Halococcoides cellulosivorans: one gene and its partners. The protein of the gene in region 3 binds, or shares a complex with, the protein of the main gene of each other region. Links are inferred from orthologs where the notes say so. Each region holds a gene or a part of one and is shown on either strand. Other genes may lie near its edges. The genes, in order: HARCEL1_RS06730, HARCEL1_RS11180 and rpoB.

What was found.
Region 1: rpoB (region 3) and HARCEL1_RS06730 share a complex: the UniProt entries of both Methanocaldococcus jannaschii proteins name them as parts of the RNA polymerase complex. The link is inferred for Halococcoides cellulosivorans from one-to-one orthologs.
Region 2: rpoB (region 3) and HARCEL1_RS11180 share a complex: the UniProt entries of both Methanocaldococcus jannaschii proteins name them as parts of the RNA polymerase complex. The link is inferred for Halococcoides cellulosivorans from one-to-one orthologs.

Annotation. Positions count from the first base shown.
Region 1 is NZ_CP028858.1:1,358,558-1,361,471, forward strand. What follows is about bases 127-2,884. They hold HARCEL1_RS06730 (DNA-directed RNA polymerase subunit L), read right to left. Parts: upstream 1,769-2,884; coding sequence 1,484-1,768; downstream 127-1,483. Other genes in these bases: hisF (imidazole glycerol phosphate synthase subunit HisF), read left to right, coding at 127-558; HARCEL1_RS06725 (zinc ribbon domain-containing protein), read left to right, coding at 668-1,456; HARCEL1_RS06735 (hypothetical protein), read left to right, coding at 2,087-2,539; HARCEL1_RS06740 (cold-shock protein), read right to left, coding at 2,777-2,884. In the rest of the region: more of hisF, read left to right, coding at 1-126; more of HARCEL1_RS06740, read right to left, coding at 2,885-2,914. UniProt on the Methanocaldococcus jannaschii protein: DNA-dependent RNA polymerase (RNAP) catalyzes the transcription of DNA into RNA using the four ribonucleoside triphosphates as substrates.
Region 2 is NZ_CP028858.1:2,254,042-2,257,124, forward strand. The notes cover bases 10-2,936. They hold HARCEL1_RS11180 (RNA polymerase Rpb4 family protein), read right to left. Parts: upstream 1,688-2,936; coding sequence 1,331-1,687; downstream 10-1,330. Other genes in these bases: rsmA (16S rRNA (adenine(1518)-N(6)/adenine(1519)-N(6))-dimethyltransferase RsmA), read right to left, coding at 10-663; HARCEL1_RS11175 (DUF655 domain-containing protein), read right to left, coding at 656-1,222; HARCEL1_RS11185 (50S ribosomal protein L21e), read right to left, coding at 1,684-1,977; HARCEL1_RS11190 (PGF-CTERM sorting domain-containing protein), read left to right, coding at 2,259-2,936. In the rest of the region: more of rsmA, read right to left, coding at 1-9; more of HARCEL1_RS11190, read left to right, coding at 2,937-3,083. UniProt on the Methanocaldococcus jannaschii protein: DNA-dependent RNA polymerase (RNAP) catalyzes the transcription of DNA into RNA using the four ribonucleoside triphosphates as substrates. This subunit is less well bound than the others.
Region 3 is NZ_CP028858.1:36,599-39,647, forward strand. What follows is about bases 51-2,943. They hold rpoB (DNA-directed RNA polymerase subunit B), read right to left. Parts: upstream 2,467-2,943; coding sequence 634-2,466; downstream 51-633. Other genes in these bases: HARCEL1_RS00160 (DUF7287 family protein), read right to left, coding at 51-519; HARCEL1_RS00170 (hypothetical protein), read left to right, coding at 2,737-2,943. Also shown: HARCEL1_RS00155 (DUF7288 family protein), read right to left, coding at 1-23; more of HARCEL1_RS00160, read right to left, coding at 25-50; more of HARCEL1_RS00170, read left to right, coding at 2,944-3,049. UniProt on the Methanocaldococcus jannaschii protein: DNA-dependent RNA polymerase (RNAP) catalyzes the transcription of DNA into RNA using the four ribonucleoside triphosphates as substrates. The Rpo2 subunit (Rpo2N and Rpo2C in this organism) is implicated in DNA promoter recognition and in nucleotide binding.

The DNA of each region.
Region 1 (2,914 bases), 1.3 Mb from region 3 along the record:
GGCGGGATCCGGACGCGCGACGACATCAAGGAAACCCTACGCGCGGGCGCGGACAAGGTTTCGATCAACACCGGGGCGATCGAACGGCCCGACCTCATCGCAGAGGGCGCGGCGGCGTTCGGCAGCCAGTGTATCGTCATCTCCGTGGACGCGCGCCGCCGATACGACGAACAGGGCGAGTACTACGAACAGATCGACGGCGAGTCGGTCTGGTTCGAGTGTACCGTCAAAGGCGGGCGCGAGGGCACCGGCATCGACGTCGTCGAGTGGGCCCAGGAGGCCGAATCACGGGGTGCCGGCGAACTGTTCGTCAACTCCATCGATGCCGACGGCACCAAAGAGGGCTACGACGTCCCGGTCACGCGGGCGGTCTGTGACGCCGTCTCGACGCCCGTCATCGCCTCGTCGGGGTGTGGCAGCCCCGAACACATGGCGGAGGTGTTCGAAGACGCGGGCGCGGACGCCGCGCTCGCGGCGTCGATTTTCCACTTCGGAGAGTACACGATCGAGGAGACCAAGGCCGCCCTCGACGAGCGCGGCATTCCCGTCCGTCTGTAGGCTCGGCCCCGCCTGTACGCCCGGTCTGTACCTGCCTGCCCGGTCTGTACGCCTGATCTCCCGGCCGATAGTCGTGTGGTTTTTCGATCCCCGACGCGAACAGCCGTCGATGACGCGGGCGTGTCCGTCGTGTGGCGACCCTCTCGACGACAGGACGACGACGTGCCCGTCCTGTGGGGCGGTCGTCGGGACCGAAGTGGTCTGGGAGTGCCCCGACTGTGGCCGCATCCATCAGAAGCACGCGCCGCCGTGCAGTCGGTGCGGGGCCCCGACGCTCGATCGGACCTACCCCGAGTACGATCTCTCGGACGTCTCCCGAGGCGTCCGCTACCGCGACGTCCTCGACCGCGAATACCTCGCGGTGGGGGCGATCGTGTTCGTTTTGCTGGCGGCCGGCATCCTGGGCGCAGTCGGCGTGATCGACCTGCCGGACGCCACGGGCCCGACTGGACCGACCGCGCTCGACGCACCGGGCCACCACGACGAGTTCGCCGGCCACGAGACGAGTCGTATCGAGACGGTCTGGCTCTGGGGCCTGTCGGATCGCCGCGAGCGACTGGGGCGGTCCGACCTGCGGCGCTCGGACACACTCGATCGGTACGCGACCGTGTTCGCTCACGCCGCCGTCGTTCGCGATCACCGGCCGGCGGCGACCGTCGAGCCACGAGACGCACTCCCATCGGCGCCGGCCGAGTGTGAACGGATCCGCCTCTACGACGCCCGGATCGATCGAGCGGACCTGACCGACCGATCGACGCCACGAGCGATTGCGAGCGATCTGACGCTCGATGTCGGGAGTGATCGACCATCACCGGAGACGGCCGACGCGACGCTAGCCGGCATCCACGTCCACGTCGGTCCGGAGGGAGCGCTCTACCTCTCTGTGGCGATCTGCTGACCAGCGAGACAGTCCGCAGAGCGAAAATCAGGCCGCCGCTTCGAACGCCGCAGTGAGCGCGTCGGCTTTCTCGCGCACGCGCTCGGTCCCGGCTTCGAGCGCGTCCAGCGCGTCGGTCTCGTCGTCGGTCTTGATCGTCAGGACCGGTTCGGTCTGCCCACCCGATTGTTCGGGATTCACGTCGTAGGTCGCGGCCTCGACGCCGTCGGTTTCCAGGAGGGCCCCTTTGATGACGTTCATGAACGTGTGGTCCTCGCCGGCGATTTCGATCGAGAGGCCGGTATCGGACCGTTCGATCACACGGAGATCCATGCTGATTCCTACGGGACCGGCCGGAAAACGGTTTCGACACTGCAGGTGGTTCAGGTCACGGACTGGGGTCGAGAGGCCCCTCGGCCGGAGAGAGGGCGCATCAGGCAGTAGTTTTCATTGTCGATACCGAATATAGTGGCCGATTATACACGGTGAGATCAACACAGGAAACAGCTATCAGGCGAAATATCCGGTATAATACCGAATACGAAGCCGGTTAGATTATCGCTGAAATGGTTGCTGACCGCTACCTTAGTTATCGGTATAGATAATTAAGTCGAGATCCTTTATTGGACAGACGGGTAAGTATAGCTTACAATGAGCCCGACCCCCGATACAACGACCGATCGCATCGCTGCCTCCGTCACCCGGCCCAAAGTCGTGATCGCCCTGCTACTGGTCGCGCTGGCGAGCGGGGCTGTCCTCGCGAGTGTGACGCTCAACGACGGTCCGGACCCGGACAGACTGAGTGCCCACGAGGGGACGATGAACGACAGTGAGAACCTGAACGTTCTGCACATGAACGTCTCGTACACCGGATTCACAGCCGATTACGTCAACGTGACCATCAACAACACTGATACCGCCAACGCTCACGACGTGAACGTCTCCGTCCAAGTGCTGAATGGGAGTTCACCCGTCACCGACGCGAGCGAGAACAACGTGAACATCGCCGCCGGTGGAACGCACAGAGTGGACATCGAACTCCCTGCCAACACCGAAATATTCGACTTCGACATCATCAACGTGTTGGTGCAAGAACTGAACTGATCCATCGCTTCGTCGGCTGACTGATGGGTTCAGATCGGTCGTTGCGCGTTGGTTCGGCACCTTGCTGACGATGTATCGTCTCTTTCTTGCTGTCCGCTACACAACGTACTGGTGAGACCGGGAGTCGTAGTCGTGACTCACGAATATGGTGGATCGAAATCCTCCCCGAACCAGCCGCTGGTCGGGAAGGATATAACGACGAATGTGCCGTCGACGGTCGACGGCTATAACGCCGAGTTACAGACGCACGACGTTCGTCGCGCGGGGGCCCTTGGGGGCCTGTTCGATGTCAAATTCGAGCTCCGTCCCTTCCGTAAGATCCTCGCCGCCGACGTCTTCCATGTGGAAGAACACGTCGTCGTCAGCATCCTCGGT
Region 2 (3,083 bases), 2.2 Mb from region 3 along the record:
CACCACGTCGAAAAACCGGTCGTCGTCCGAAACCTCGTAGGTCGGCGTTCGGGGGTCGAGCCGGACGACCGCGCTCTCGACGGCGGGTTGTGGATCGAACGCCGTCGGCGGGACGGGCTCTTCGATCGTCACCGCGGCGTAGTGGCCCGCCGTGACCGACAGCCGGCCGTACTCGTCCTCGCCGGGGCCGGCAGCCATCCGCTCGGCGAACTCCCGCTGGACGAGGACGACGGCGGGCCGCCCCCGCGGGAGCATCTCGAAGAGGAGTTCACTCGACGGCCCGTAGGGCAGATTCGACACCGACGCCGTGTATGCGGGCCACTCCGCGTCGAGGGCGTCACCCTCGATCACGGTCAGCCGATCGGCAGCGATCGCGTCGACGAACTCCCGCCGGAGGAAGGCCGCGAGCTCGGAATCGCGCTCGATCGCGACGACGTGGTCGGCGACTGCGAGCAGGCGATCCGTGAGCGCGCCCGTCCCCGCGCCGATCTCCAGGACGGTCGTGGTGTCCATCCCGGCCTCGACGGCGTACCCGACGATCCGATCGAGCACGCGGTCGTCGATCAGGAGGTGTTGATCGTCGCGTGGGTCGGGGTCGAGGCCCGCCCGATCGCGGAGTGCGTCCGGGTCGCGACCGTCGTGGTCGTCGAGTGGATCAGTCATCGTCGACGAAGATTCGGTATTTGAGATCGTCTTCGCGGATCTCTTCGAGGATGCGATCGAGGACGACCTCGCGAGGCGTGTGGAGGCCGTCGACCCGCTCGGAGAGGTCCTCGAACGACTCGAACGGACCGCGTTTGCGCTCGTCGAGGATCGCGTTCCGGAGTTTCTTCCCGATCCCCGGCAGCAGGTTCAGCGCGTGCAGCCGCGTGGTGATCGGCTGGGCCTCGGTGTAGAAATCGACGAACCGTCGCTCGTCGGTCGCGACGATCTCGTCGATGGCGTACTCCAGTTCGGACTGGGCACCGCTCGGCAGGTCGTCGTATGCGATCTGGTTGGCTCGCTCGATGACGTCCGCGTACAGCGGAACGCGATCACCGATCGAGACGTCGCCGTCCTCGGAGCACACGCACTCGAACAGTCGAAAGCCCTCGACGGTCACCACGTAGGCCAGCGGCTGTTTTTGATACTGCGGGCGGTCGTCCTCGGTGCGACCGTGGGGCAAATGATCCAGTACGACCGCCGTCGGGGACTCAGAATCCCCCTCACCCGCGCCGTTCATGACGGTCAGGTACGCAGAGCGGATACTTAAAAGCTCTCTGGTCGGACCGTCGCAGTCCGGCGACGCGAGTCGCCACGCCGGCCCGACGGTCCGGCCGGACGACGCGCGTCAGGCGTACTTCGCGACGACGTTGAGGATCTCGTCGAGTTCGTCGCCGGAGAGCGTGTACCGCTCCTGGGCGAAGACGGCCCGGAGTTCGTCCCGATCGCGAGGTTTGAGATCGACGATCTTGTGGGCCGTCCGCTCGTCGATCTTCTCGATGTCGTCGAGTTCCGCGAGGAACTCCTGAGCCTCCTCGGGGTCGAGCGTGGCGAACCGGTTCACGTGCTCGACCGCGCGCGTGAGTTCGTACCGCATCTCGCGGTCCTCGTCGAGCGCGCGGTCGGTCTCGATGTCACCGAGGATCGTCTTGGCCTCCGCGATGGTGAGGTACTGCTCGTCGACGATCTCGTCGAAGATCGTCATTCGTTCTGTTGCTGGAGGTGGGCCGGTTTCGCGACGATCGTCTTCGGCGTGTCACCGTCGACGATCTCGACTTTGTACGCCGAGCCCTGCGAGCCGACGACTGTGCCGGTGTGACCGTTGAATCGCGGGTGGAACCGGCCCTCACTCACGCTCGGGTCGAGTGCGAGGTGGACCGAATCGCCGTCGTCGAACTGCTCGACGACCTGCTGGGGCGGCGTCGTGCCGCGGTTACGCGAATCGTTCTGGAGTTTGTTGCGCGTCCCCTGGAGCGGACCGTTGGAGTTGGGCATAGATACGGACTGTTACCCCTCTGGCCGTAATAAAACGTGCGTTCCCGTCCCGACGACTGCCCCCACCGTTCGGAAGACGAGACAGAGATCAGACAAGTAGGCCGCCATCCCATTTTCTATGATGGTCTTCCAATAAAAAATAGCGACAGGTATGCGAAAAATCTATGTCGGAATCGATCGTACAGTTAGGGAGAGCGATGGATCCGGATTTTGATCGACCAGGGGTGGCGGGGGCATTGGCAGTCGTAATGACATTAGCCGCGATAACAGGGGGTATCGCGGTGTCGAGCGTCACTGGAGCGGACGCAGCCGTTCAGCCCGATCTGGCGGTCGACACGACCGTCTCGGGCCAGGAAGTGACGATTTCGGTCGACTACACCAACGCCTCCGCGATCAACATCAAGGAGGTGCCAAACACCTGGACCGTCGTCGATAGTTCGGACGGTCTGGCCGAGAAATCACCAGAGGGAGAGAGTTATCGCAACGTCGGCTGGGTCTGGATGGACAGCCAGACCGGCACGGAGACCGTGACCCTCGAAGTCCCCGAGGGTGAGAGCGGGCCCTTCTCGCTCCCGGTCGAGGCCGAGAATATCGACGGCGGAACGGTCTCGGAGACGGCCGAGTTCTCACTCGACGAGAGCACCGACACCGAGACGACCGACAGTGCGGGCGACACCGCCCCGGGCCTGACGGTCCAGGGCGATGCCGTCGCCCCCGGTGAGACCGCGACGGTCTCGGTGACCGCCGAGAACGTCGGTCTCCTCTCGCTCGACGGCATCCCGACCGACTGGACGATCGAGAGCTACGACACGGCCGGCGGGTCACCGATCGAGGAGACCACCGACGGCACCGACGAGATCGCCTGGGCCTGGGATCAGAACCAGGACAGCGTCACCGTCGTGGTCGCACTGGCCGTCCCCGCGGACGCCGCGATCGGTGAGACGGCACTCACCGCCGAGGCCGCCAACGACGCCGAGGGGACAACCACCGCACCGATCGGCATCGACGTGATCGAAGAGGAGGAAACGGTACACACCCACCAATCCGGTGAAACGACCGACACACCCGATGTCACCGACGAGCCGACGGATTCCACTGGTGACGAT
Region 3 (3,049 bases):
GTGTACGTCTGGGCTCGATCCATCTCAGTAGACCTCCACGACGAGGGTGAGTCGTTCGAACGTCGATGAGCCGGTCTGCAGTCGAACCGGTCGCGAGGCGTAGCCTGATCCGGAGACGCTCGCGTCGGGGCCGACGGCGTTCCCGTCGTAGATACTTCCGTCAGGTGACCGAAGTGTGACGTTTACCCGGGTGTTCGGGCCCTCGGTGATGATCTCGTCCCAACTTGGGTCTGCTACGTTTTTCGTGGTGTAACAACTGTCTGTAATGTCTCCACTGCCACTGAAGAATTGATTTGTGCAGTCCTCGTTCAGCGCCGAGACGTGTTCACTATCCTCTTGCAGTTGCCAGGCGAGATTGCTCGCGATGCGTTCGGCGGCGATGTCGTTGGCCTGTCCGCCGCCGGCGATGAAGGGGCTGATCAGCGTCGGGATGAAGATGGCCGCGAAGACGAGCGCCAACAGGAACAGACTCGCGCCGATGGCGAAATCCAGCGCGATCTGCCCGCGCTCGTCGCTCACGGGCGATCACCGTGGAACGTGGCCCCTTCCCATCGCGTCGGTGACTCGATCATGACTGTGTGAGCCCCACTCACTGTCCCCTACGTTGGTGCGGGGCCCCTATGAGTCCACCGCTCAGGACGCGACCGCGCTTTCGAGGTTCAGGCGTGGCGCGATGCCGAGGGCTTTCATCTCGTCGAGCAGGAGTTTGAACGCGTAACTCATCTCGATTTCGTGGACGTCGGTCTCTTCGCCGCAGTTCGGGCAGTAAACCCGATTCTGGTTGATGTCCTCGACGGCGGTCATGCCACACTCCTCGCAGACGTAGAGGAACTCCCGGTCGGACTCGTCGAGCAGGCGCTCTTTGAGCGCGAGCGCCGCGCCGTGCCCGATGAGCACGTCGCGTTCCATCTCGCCCAGGCGCAGGCCACCCTCGCGGGCGCGCCCCTCGGTGGGCTGGCGGGTCAGCACCTGGACGGGGCCGCGCGAGCGCGCGTGAAGTTTGTTCGAGACCATGTGGTACAGCTTGTTGTAGAAGATGTCTCCGACGAAGATCTCGGCCTCGATCTTCTCGCCGCTGACGCCCGAGTACATGACCTCCTTGCCCGAGGACTTGAAGCCGTGCTCTTCGAGGCCCTCGCGCAGACGCTCCTCGTCCTCGCCCGTGAACGGCGTCCCGTCGACGCGTCGTCCTTCGAGAGCGCCGACCTTCCCGCCGAGCATCTCCAGGATGTGCCCGACGGTCATCCGTGAGGGGAGGGCGTGGGGGTTGAGCACCAGGTCCGCGGTGACGCCTTCCTGGGTGAACGGCATGTCTTCCTGGGGGGCGATGTGGCCCAGGATTCCTTTCTGGCCGTGCCGGGAGGCGAACTTGTCGCCGAGTTCGGGTTGGCGCTCGTCGCGCACTTTGACTTTCGCGAGTTTCGAGCCGTCCTCGCTTTCCATCAGCATGACCGTGTCGACGATGCCGTCCTCGCCCGAGCGCATCGTCACGCTGGTCTCGCGGCGCTTCTGGGGGCTGAGCCCGCCCATGTCGTCGGGCTCTTCGAGGAAGCGCGGCGGGGAGGTCTTCCCGAGCAACACGGCGTTGTCGCCGACGCGCTCTTCGGGGTTGATCAGGCCGTCCTCGTCGAGGTGGGTGTAGGCGTCTTCACCGCGCGCGCCACGCACCTCGTCGTCGGGGATCTCGAAGCGGTCCTCCTGTCCACCGGGATAGCGTCGCTCCTCGCCCTCGTAGGTCCGGAAGAAATGCGAGCGGGCGAGCGCGCGCTCGACCGACCCCTGGTTCATGACGAGCGCGTCCTCGATGTTGAACCCCTCGTAGCTCATCACCGCGACGGTGAAGTTCTGGCCCGCGGGGCGCTCGTCGTACCCGATCTGGGTGGTCGATTGGGTCGTGACCATCGACAACTGCGGGTAGTGAAACAGGTGCTGGCGCGTGTCCGGCCGGACGCGGTAGTTCGCGGCGGGCAGGCCCAGCGACTGGCGGAGCATGCGCGACCCCATCGTAATCCGGGGGCTCGCGTTGTGCTCGGGGTAGGGGACCATCCCCGCGCTGATCCCGAAGATCAACTGCGGGTCGATCTCCATGTGGGTGTGATCCTCGGTCAGATCCTCTGGCTCGACGGCGACGAGGATGTCCTCTTCCTCTTCGGCGTCGATGAACTCGACGTAGCCCTGGTCGACGAGGTCCTCGAAATCGACCTCGCCCTCGTGGAGCGCCTCGATCGCTTCCTCGGGGAGCAGCACCTCGCCGTCCTCGACGATCAGCAGGGGTCGCCGCGCCCGACCGGCGTCGGCGTTGATGATCACCTCGTCCGTGCGCTGATCCACGGAGACGTTGACCATCTCGCTGATCTCGCCGGTACGGCGGGAATCGCGGATCTGGTCGGCGAGTTGTTCGGGGTCGGGATGGGTCCCGACCAGGCTACCGTTGACGTACACTTTGGCGTCGCGTCCTTGACTCATTGTTGAAAGGCGGGGGTCCGTCCGAAATCGGCCGGACGGTCAGAGACCGGTGATTCGCGGTCGATGTCAGGGCAACGCGGGCGAGCACCAAATGACTGTCGGGATCGGTCGAACGGGATTCTGTCGCCCCGAACCTCGTCGATCGGAGCGCCGGACCAACATTCACAGTTCAGCACGTTCAACGCGAAACGAAATGCGTCACGCGCCAGTGCAGTGCTCGGGCGACCGCGGACCGAGACCCCTCGCCAATCTTCACCCCCGTGAGCACCGATGAGTGCCGATCGACACGCGCGGTGGCTGATCACCGCGCTCGTCGTGATCGTCACTGTCGGTGCGAGCGGTGCGGTCGCAACGACGGCGACGACAGGGGACGGTCCCGACGCGAACCTCACCTCGGGAGCCACGTACGCGTCGGACACCACGCTGGCCATCACGACCAACGCCTCGGAGACCACCTGGGGAATCTATCGGCTCCCCGAGGGCGAGTCGATCCTGACGCCCGTCGGGGAGGTCTCTATCGGGGCCGACGGGACGGCGGTGATCGATCTCGGGGCGCTCGATTGCCCACCGGGGTCGTACGTCG